One region of the Pseudomonas sp. I3-I5 genome, then DNA from elsewhere that is predicted to be linked to it. Evidence: predicted binding sites of a transcription regulator. Region 1 holds the regulator's gene; each other region holds the start of a gene.

Region 1 (3,274 bases):
CGGTGAGCTTGACCACATAGGACAGGCGTTCGGTGGCGTCGGTAATCTGCGACACCTCTTCGGCCTGGGGTATGGTCGGGTCGATCTGGAAACTGACGATGGCGCTGTGCAGTTCGCGGGTCAGCTTGCCCACTTCCTGGTACAGCCCCCGATCGCGGGTCTGGTTCAACTCGTGAATGAGTTGCACCGCCTCGCCGAACCGTCCGCGCTCCAGGCTTTCGACCAACTCCTGGGCATGCTTTTTGAGGGTCGATTCGAACTCGCCCAATGACGTGTGTGATGAACTCATGGCGCGCCCCCTGACGTGACTCAGCCGTTGACGCGTTCGAAGATCTTCTCGATCTTTTCTTTGAGCACCTGGGCGGTGAACGGCTTGACCACATAGCCATTCACGCCTGCCTGGGCGGCCTCGATGATCTGGTCGCGCTTGGCTTCCGCGGTCACCATCAACACCGGCAAGCTCTTGAGCTTGTCGCTGGCGCGCACTTTGCGCAGCAGGTCGATACCGGACATGCCCGGCATGTTCCAGTCAGTTACCAGAAAATCGTAATGGCCATTTTCGAGCATGGGCAGCGCCGTCATGCCGTCATCGGCTTCGCTGGTGTTGGTGAAGCCCAGGTCACGCAGCAGGTTCTTGATGATGCGCCGCATCGTCGAAAAGTCGTCGACGATGAGGATTTTCATGTTTTTGTCCAATTAGACCTCCAAGCAGTCTCAAACGCGCTCGGCCCCGAGCGCGCACTCAATCGATTCGGTACAACGTGGAAAACGGCAACGACGGCGGCGGGCTCAACGGGCCCGCCATTCCCCCAGGCGGCTGCGCAGGCGCGCGGCGCATTGGCTGTGCAACTGGCTGACCCGCGACTCGCTGACCCCCAAGACCTCACCGATCTCCTTCAGGTTCAGTTCCTCGTCGTAGTACAGCGCCAGCACCAGGCGCTCACGCTCCGGCAGGTTGGCGATGGCCTCGGTCAACGCGACCTGGAACCGCTCTTCCTCCAACCCACGGGCAGGCTCGGCCTGGCCGCTAACGCCGTCCTCATGCAAGCCTTCGTGCTCGCCGTCCTGCAACAGGTCGTCGAAGCTGAACAGGCGGCTGCCCAGTGTGTCGTTGAGAATCCCGTAATAATCATCGAGGCTCAACTTGAGTTCGGCAGCAACTTCATGATCTTTAGCGTCGCGGCCGGTTTTGGCTTCTACCGCGCGCATGGCGTCGCTGACCATGCGGGTGTTGCGGTGCACCGAACGCGGCGCCCAGTCGCCTTTGCGCACCTCGTCGAGCATGGCGCCGCGAATGCGGATGCCGGCATAGGTCTCGAAGCTGGCGCCCTTGCTGGCGTCATACTTGTTGGCGACCTCGAGCAGACCGATCATGCCCGCCTGGATCAGGTCCTCGACCTGCACGTTGGCAGGCAGTCGCGCAAGCAGGTGATAGGCGATGCGCTTGACCAGCGGGGCATAGCGCTCGATCAGCTCATATTGCGCGTCCTTCGAGGCGCGGCTGTACATCTTGAAGCCGCTGGCGCTCATGACATCGAACCTGCACTGGTCGGCTGCACCAGGCGTTCGACGAAGAACTCCAGGTGGCCACGGGGGTTGGCAGGCAGCGGCCAGCTGTCGACCTTCTGCGCAATGGCCTTGAAGGCCAAGGCGCATTTGGAGCGCGGGAACGCCTCGTACACGGCACGCTGTTTCTGCACCGCCTTGCGCACGCATTCGTCGTAAGGCACGGCGCCCACGTACTGAAGCGCCACATCCAGGAAGCGGTCGGTGACCTTGGTCAGCTTGGCAAACAGGTTGCGCCCTTCCTGAGGGCTCTGGGCCATATTGGCCAGCACCCGGAAGCGATTCATGCCGTAATCGCGGTTGAGCAGCTTGATCAGCGCGTAGGCATCGGTGATCGAGGTCGGCTCATCGCACACCACCAGCAGCACTTCCTGAGCCGCGCGCACGAAGCTGACCACCGAATCGCCGATGCCGGCCGCAGTATCAATCACCAGCACATCGAGGTTGTCGCCGACTTCGCTGAACGCCTGGATCAGACCCGCATGCTGGGCAGGCGCAAGGTGCACCATGCTCTGGGTGCCCGAAGCGGCCGGGACGATGCGCACACCGCCCGGGCCCTGCAGCATCACATCGCGCAGTTCGCAACGCCCCTCGATGACATCGGCCAGCGTGCGCTTGGGCGCAAGGCCCAGCAACACATCGACATTGGCCAGGCCCAGGTCGGCGTCGAGCAGCATGACCCTGCGGCCCAGCTCGGCCAACGCCAGAGACAGGTTCACTGAAACATTTGTCTTGCCGACGCCACCTTTGCCACCGGTCACGGCGATCACCTGTACGGGATGCATGCTACCCATGTCTGTTCTTTACCTTGTCTCGCTGGGACTCATGCCACACGAAGGGCAATGCTGCGTACCCCTTGGCATAGCTACCTTGCACACATTTCATTTTCAACCCGCTCGCCGTGGGTTGTGGTAGAGATCAGCGAACATGTCGGCCATGGCCTCCTCGCTGGGCTCGTCCTGCTGCTGCACATTGACCGCGCGGGTGACCAGCTGGTGCCCACGGGGCAAGTGCAGATCGTCCGGGATACGCGGCCCATCGGTAAGGTAGGCCACGGGCAGTCGGAAACTGATGGCAAGGCTCAGGACATCGCCCAGGCTTGCCGACTCGTCGAGTTTGGTCAGGATGCAGCCGGCCAGCCCGCAGCGCTTGTAGCTGTGGTAGGCCGCGGTCAGCACCTGCTTCTGGCTGGTGGTGGCCAGGACCAGGTAATTCTTCGCAGCGATACCGCGACCGGCCAGGGTATCGAGCTGCATGCGCAAGGCCGGGTCGCTGGCTTGCAGGCCGGCCGTATCGATCAGCACCACGCGTTTGCGCAGCAGCGGCTCGAGCGCCGCCGCCAACGACTGACCGGGGTCGACATAGGTGACCGGCACATTCAGGATCCGGCCCAGGGTCTTGAGCTGTTCCTGGGCGCCGATGCGAAAACTGTCCATGCTCACCAGCGCCAGGTTGTGGGCGCCGTACTTGAGCACATAACGCGCCGCGAGCTTGGCCAGGGTGGTGGTCTTGCCCATGCCGGCTGGGCCGACGACGGCAATCACGCCGCCGTCCTCGATCGGTTCGACGTCAGGCGTACGGATCATGCGCGCCAGGTGCGCCAGCAGCATACGCCAGGCGTGGCGAGGCTCCTCGATGTCCTTGGTCAGCTCGAGCAATTCGCGGGCAATGGGGCCAGACAGGCCGATGCGCTGCAGCCGGCGCCACA
Region 2 (3,274 bases), 670 kb from region 1:
CCGCTTCAATGTCTGGAAATACCAGGACAGGGTCAAAGTGACCCTGGTCGAAGGATCGGTGCTGGTATCCAGCGAAGGCAATGCGGGCTATCGGCTTGGCCCCGGTATGCAGGCCACCTACCGCAAGGGCGACTATGAGCCCCAGTTGCTGGAAAACAGCAACTTCGCCGACGCCCTGGCCTGGCGCAGCGGCAAACTGGTGCTCGACAACTTGACCCTCGAACAGGCACTGCCGGCCATAAACCGCTACCTCGACAAGCCACTGAGGCTTGCCGATGTCGGTACCGGTCAGATTCGTATCAGCGGCATCTACAACACCCGGGAAGTAGGCCAGTTGGTGAACAACCTGCCCAAGGTGCTGCCGGTCTATCTGACCCGCAGCAACGACGGCAGCACGGTGCTCAACCGTATTTCGCCGCCGCCCGCCAAGCGCTGAGTGCCCTGCTGTTAGAGCGTCATCGCCGCCAGCCACCCAAAGGCCAACAGCGGCAGGTTGTAGTGGATGAACGTCGGCACCACCGTGTCCCAGATGTGATGGTGCTGCCCGTCCACATTGAGCCCGGAAGTCGGACCCAGGGTGGAATCCGATGCTGGCGAGCCTGCGTCACCCAACGCGCCTGCCGTACCGACGATACACACGGTCGCCAAAGGGTCGAAGCCGAGCTGGACGCACAGCGGTACGAAAATCGCAGCCAGAATCGGTACGGTGGAAAACGACGAGCCAATGCCCATGGTGACCAGCAGGCCCACCAGCAGCATCAGCAAGGCACCTATCCCTTTGCTGTGGTTGATCCAATGCGCCGAGGTTTCGACCAGGCTTTGCACATCACCCGTGGCTTTCATGACGTCTGCAAAGCCAGAGGCGGTGATCATGATGAAACCAATCATGGCCATCATCTTCATACCTTCGGTGAACAGATCATCGGTGTCGCGCCACTTGACGATGCCTGACAGCGAGAAAATCAAGAAGCCGACCATCGCGCCGATGATCATCGAATCCACCAGCAGCTGAACGACGAACGCGGCAACGATTGCAATGCCGGCCACCAGTAGCGTCATCGGGTTGTAACGCACGCTCACCTGTTCGACCTGCTCGATACGCGCCAGGTCGTAGTCGCGTTTTTTTCGGTAGCTGACGAACATCGCCACTATCAAGCCCACCAACATACCAGCGGCGGGAATGGCCATGGCGTGGGTAACGTTGACACCCGTGATGTCGACCCCTGCACGCGCCACGTTGGCCAGCAGAATCTGATTGAGGAAAATATTGCCGAAACCCACAGGCAGGAAAATGTAGGGCGTGATCAGGCCGAATGTAATGACGCAGGCGATCAGGCGCCGGTCGATACGCAGGCGGGTCAGCACATAGAGCAGCGGCGGCACCAATAATGGAATGAAGGCGATATGGATGGGCAGAATGTTTTGCGACGAGACGGCCACCACCAGCATCAAACCGATCATCAACCATTTGACCCTGCCACCTTGGTCGTGGCCTTGCCGGTCGATCATGGCCAATGCCCGGTCGGCCAACGCATGCGCCAGGCCGGATTTGGCGATGGCCACGGCAAAGGCACCCAGCAACGCATAGGACAGTGCCACGGTAGCCCCCCCGCCGAGCCCACCATTGAAAGCTTCAAGTGTGCCTTGCACACCCAGGCCGCCGACCAGCCCACCTGCCAGGGCACCGACGATCAGGGCGATGACCACGTGCACGCGGGACAGGCTCAGTATCAGCATGATGCCGACCGCGGCAATCACTGCATTCATGGGGGGCTTACCTCACTGGGAACAAAAAAGCGCGCACTCTGACGCAGTGCACGGCAGATGTCAAAACTGCCAGGCAACGGCGGATTGCCCGCAACCGGCGGATCAAATTGAATGTTTGAATAAAGAAAAGTCTGTAGGAGCCGATACCCACCTGGGGCTGGAAACCGCCTCGCCCGTGCCCTAACCCTTACTTGTCATAAAAAGGGATCTGCCCCATGCCTCTGCGACAACTTTCCATCCAATGGAAAATCACATTGCTGGCCGGCCTGTGCCTGGCCGGCATCGTCACCCTGCTCATCGGTTTGTCCCTGTACCGGATGGACCACAGCTCGGACCTGGTCAAGGCCAGCAGCATGCAGATGCTGACCGAATCGGCCCAGTCGCGCATCGAATCCCAGGGCGAGGTGCAGGCCCTGAACATCCGCCGCCAATTCATGGATGCTTACCAGTACGGTGCGGGCTTTTCCAGGCAGGTACTGTTCCTGCGTGAACAGGCCGAAAAGCGCTTTCTCGATGCGTTCGACCTGCGCGAGGATATGACCCGGCAGGTGCGCGCCGCGCTCCAGGCCAACCCCGATCTGCTGGGCCTGTCACTGGTGTTCGAGCCCAATGCGCTGGACAGCAAGGACAGCCTGTTCGCCGGCCAGGCTGAGCTCGGCAGCAACGAAACCGGGCGCTTCGCCCTGTACTGGTCGCAACCGCACGTGGGCCAGCTCACCTCGATGGCCCTGCCCGAGCGCGACATGGCCGACACGTCCATTGGGCCCAGCGGCCAACCTGCCAACACCTGGTGGGTATGCCCGCGTACATCGGGCAAGGTCTGCGTGGTCGAACCCTACTTCTATGCCATCGATGGTCAGCAGGTGCTGATGACCAGCATCGTCTTCCCGCTGGTGGTGGACGGCAAGGCGATCGCCACCCTGTCGGTGGACATCAACCTCAACAGCCTGCAGGCCCTGAGCGAACAGGCCAGCCGCAGTCTCTACGAAGGCCGCACCACCGTCGGCATCCTCAGCCCGGTGGGCTTGCTGGCAGGCTACAGTGCCGATGCCAGCAAGCTCTCCCAGCGTTTCGATCAGATCGACACGACCAAAGGTGCGGAGCTGGTGGCCAAGATGGCCGACGGCAAGATGACCATCATCAATGACCGCCAACGCCTGAAAGTGCTCGCGGCCTTCCGCCCGATCCCGGACGCCAAGCCATGGGGCGTGTTGCTGGACGTCCCCGAAAACGCCCTGACCGGGCCCGCCGAGGCCCTGAAGCAGGAACTGGACGCCCTCAACACCAGCGGTACCCTGCTCGAACTGGGCCTAGGCCTGGCAGCAGCCATTTTTGGCCTGCTGATGGTGTGGCTGATGGCCCGGGGCGTTACTCGCCCGATACTGGGCGTGGCGGCCATGCTCAAGGACATCGCCAGTGGCGAAGGTGACCTGACCCGCCGCTTGACCTACGACAAGCAAGATGAACTGGGTGAACTCGCGGGCTGGTTCAACCGCTTCCTGGACAA
Region 3 (3,274 bases), 1.4 Mb from region 1:
GCGCAGTGGGTAGGCCGCATAGGCCGGGTGCCAGCGGATATACAGCGCCAGGGCAATGGCCATGCCCATCGAGACCACCGCAGTGACCAGGCCGATGCCCATCAAGCCAAGCTTGGGCAGGCCGAACATGCCCTCGATCAGTGCAACGTTCAGCAAGTAGTTGAGTACGGTACCCACTAGGCTGATGACCATCACCGGCGTAGAGCGGCCCAGGGCGCTGGTGAAGCCGCGCAAGGCCATGAAGGTCAGGTAGCCCGGCAAAGCCAGCGGCAGCAGGGTGAGAAACTCGGCCGCCGAGGCCACGTTGTCAGGCTGTTGCCCGAAGAGCAGCAGGACAGGTTCGAGGTTCCACAGCACCAGCGCCGCGAACAGGGCCAGGCCCCAGGCCAGCCACAGACCGCTTTGCGCCAGCCGTGTGGCGCCCTCGATGTCATTGGCGCCCCTGCGGAAGGCTACCAGGGTGCCAACCGCCGCGATGACGCCCAGGCAGAAGATGGACACGAACGAATAGCCCGCCGCGCCCAATCCGCCCCCGGCCAGGGCCTGCGGGCTGATGCGTGCCATCATCAGGGTGTCGGTCAGTACCATGAGCATGTGCGCCAGCTGCGAGGCGATCAGTGGGCCTGCCAAGCGCAGTAATGCCTTGAGCTCGAGCGTAGGTGCGACGTGCATGGATGTGATCCTTGGCAAAGACAATGGCGGACGAAGGGCGATTCTGAGGCTTGGGTCAGCTTTTAACAAAAGGATAAATGCGATCATTGGCATGAGTTTTAATCATGGCGATATGATGCGCAGGTCGCCGCTTCTCCACCGAACAAGGAATCTCATGACCCGCAAGCTGCCGCCCCTGTATGCGCTGCGTGCATTCGAAGCCGCGGCGAGATTGAACTCATTCACCCGTGCTGGCGAAGCGTTGTCCATTACCCAAAGCGCGGTCAGCCGGCACATTCGCACGCTGGAGGATCACTTTGCCTGCCGCCTGTTCACGCGCAGTGGCCGCAGCCTGCAACTGACCGAAGCGGCGCGGGTGCTGCTACCGGGTGTGCGCGAAGGCTTTGCCGCGCTTGAGCGTGCCTGTGACACGTTGCGCGGTGAAGACGACATGCTGCGCATGAAGGCGCCGTCCACCCTGACCATGCGTTGGTTGCTGGCCCGGCTGAGCCGCTTCCGTCGGCTGCAGCCTGGCAATGAAGTGCAACTGACCAGTGCCTGGATGGACGTCGACCATGTGGACTTCAACCAGGAACCTTTCGATTGCGCGGTGCTGCTGGGCGATGGGGTGTTCCCGGCGGAGTGGGAGGTGCGCAAGCTGTTCCCCGAACTGCTGGTGCCGGTGGGCGCACCAGGGCTGCTGGATGACGGGCCTTGGTGCGCGGCGCGCCTTGCGAGCAGCGAACTGCTGCACCCCACAATGGACAAGCGCGACTGGCGAGTGTGGCTGGAACGCCTGGGCCTGGGTAGCAGGGTTTCGCTCAAGGGCGGCCAGGTGTTCGACACGCTGGAACTGGGCATGATTGCAGCGGCCCGTGGCTACGGTGTTTCGATTGGCGACCTGATCATGGTGGCCGAAGATGTGGCGCAGGGGCGCATGAGCCTGCCATGGCCCACGGCGGTCCCCAGCGGCTTGGACTACTACCTGGTATGGCCGCGGACCCGACCGGGCGGCGAGCGGCTGCGCCGCCTCAGTGCCTTCCTGCAAGCAGAGGTGGCTGCCATGGCGCTACCCGAGGTGGTGATCCTGCCAGCCCTTTGATTGCGAGCGCTATATCCCGGTCCGACACTCAAGTATTCAGCACCAACGCCGATCAAGTGGCACCAGCGTCCCGGAAGAGGGCGCGCTTTCCGTCAAATAAAAGCGGGCGGTCAGCGTGATCAGGATGATCCCGGCCTCTTGCCAGGAGCTTGTTCATGCCTCAACCGCGTGCCCGGATTGCCTCGCAACTCGGTATCGCCCTCGCCATCGTGCTGGCGCTGGTGATTTCCGGCAGTACCCTTTTTGCCCTGCGTTCACTGGACGATGCCAACCTCGCCACGCGTCAGGCCCACCTGGCCAGTGAGGCGCGCTTGCTGGCTGACCAGCTTGACACGTTCCACGGCTCGCTCAAGGACAATACCCAGCGCTTGAGCGGCTTGTTCGAGCGACGCTTTGCATCAGGGCTGTCGGTGCATGCAGGGCAGACCGTGCAGATCGCAGGGCAGGCAACGCCGGCCCTGTACCTGGGCGATCAGCTCTTGAACAATGACTTCCAGCAGGTGGACGACTTCCAGCAGATGACGGCCGGTATCGCCACGGTGTTCGTGCGCAGTGGCGACGATTTCGTGCGCATCAGCACCAACCTGAAGAAACAGGACGGCAGCCGCGCCATCGGTACCCAGCTCGACCGCCAGCACCCCGCCTACACCAAGTTACTGGCCGGGCAGCTGTACGTTGGCCGTGCCGTGTTGTTCGACCGCAACTACATGACGCGCTACGTGCCGATGACCGACGGTAATGGCCGGGTGATTGCGGTGCTGTTCGTGGGTTTCGATTACACCGATGCGCAGAACGCCCAGTTCGCCAACCTCAAACGCTTCCGCATTGGCCAGACCGGTTCATTGGCACTGCAGGATGAAAAGGGCCAGTGGCTGGTGGCGCCGGCCAATGCCGAGCAGCCGCTGTACAGTGCGACGGCGCCCTTTTCCGAAGGGCCCTGGACGGTGGTTGCGAGCATGCCCCTGGCGGAGATCCGCGAGGTAACCTGGAGCGTGGGCCTGCGCCTTGCCGTCGGCAGCGTGCTGGCCATGCTCATGGCCGTGGCTGCCACGCTGTGGTTGCTCAGGCGCAAGCTGCGCCCGCTGGATGACTTGGTACGGCAGGCCCAAGCGCTCGGAGCGGGTGACCTTAACGCACGGCTGAACGTGACCAGCCACGATGAAATCGGACAGTTGGCACGCAGCTTCAACACGATGGGTGAAGCGCTCTCAAACATGGTCGAGCACATCCGCAGTGCCTCCGAGCAAGTTAGCACCCGCGCCCGCTCGCTGTCAGGCCTGTCGGCTGGCGCCTGTGTGGGCATGGACCAGCAATCGGGCGAAATCACCAGCATGGCAGGCGCGGTGGAAGAGTTCAGCGCCACGTCCATGAACATCGCCGACAATATGGCTGGCACCGAGCGCATGGCCCGCGACAATGCCCAGCAGACCCGCGTGGGCCGCGGCGCCATGGAAGAAGCGTCGCACTCGCTCAAGCAGATCGCCGATGCCCTGGGTGGTACCGCCACGGTCATGAACAGCC

What was found. The regulator FliA, encoded in region 1, starts transcription of late flagellar genes. The targets are predictions, from matches to a motif close to CTAAAGTTTNNNNNNNNNNNGCCGNTAA.
Region 2: MOP87_RS11015 (methyl-accepting chemotaxis protein) is a predicted target of FliA. The motif match lies at 1,887-1,914, and genes of this name have one in related genera.
Region 3: MOP87_RS20420 (methyl-accepting chemotaxis protein) is a predicted target of FliA. The motif match lies at 1,781-1,808, and genes of this name have one in related genera.

The regions. Positions count from the first base shown of each region.
Region 1 covers NZ_CP093940.1:3,127,736-3,131,009, forward strand. The annotation lists gene MOP87_RS13855 (protein phosphatase CheZ) at 1-289, opposite strand, end outside; gene MOP87_RS13860 (chemotaxis response regulator CheY) at 310-684, opposite strand; gene fliA (RNA polymerase sigma factor FliA) at 790-1,530, opposite strand; gene fleN (flagellar synthesis regulator FleN) at 1,527-2,360, opposite strand; gene flhF (flagellar biosynthesis protein FlhF) at 2,454-3,274, opposite strand, start outside.
Region 2 covers NZ_CP093940.1:2,455,623-2,458,896, forward strand. The annotation lists gene MOP87_RS11005 (FecR family protein) at 1-436, shown strand, start outside; gene MOP87_RS11010 (Na+/H+ antiporter NhaC family protein) at 448-1,767, opposite strand; gene MOP87_RS11015 (methyl-accepting chemotaxis protein) at 1,983-3,274, shown strand, end outside.
Region 3 covers NZ_CP093940.1:4,547,401-4,550,674, reverse strand. The annotation lists gene MOP87_RS20430 (NorM family multidrug efflux MATE transporter) at 1-672, opposite strand, end outside; gene MOP87_RS20425 (LysR substrate-binding domain-containing protein) at 827-1,753, shown strand; gene MOP87_RS20420 (methyl-accepting chemotaxis protein) at 1,909-3,274, shown strand, end outside.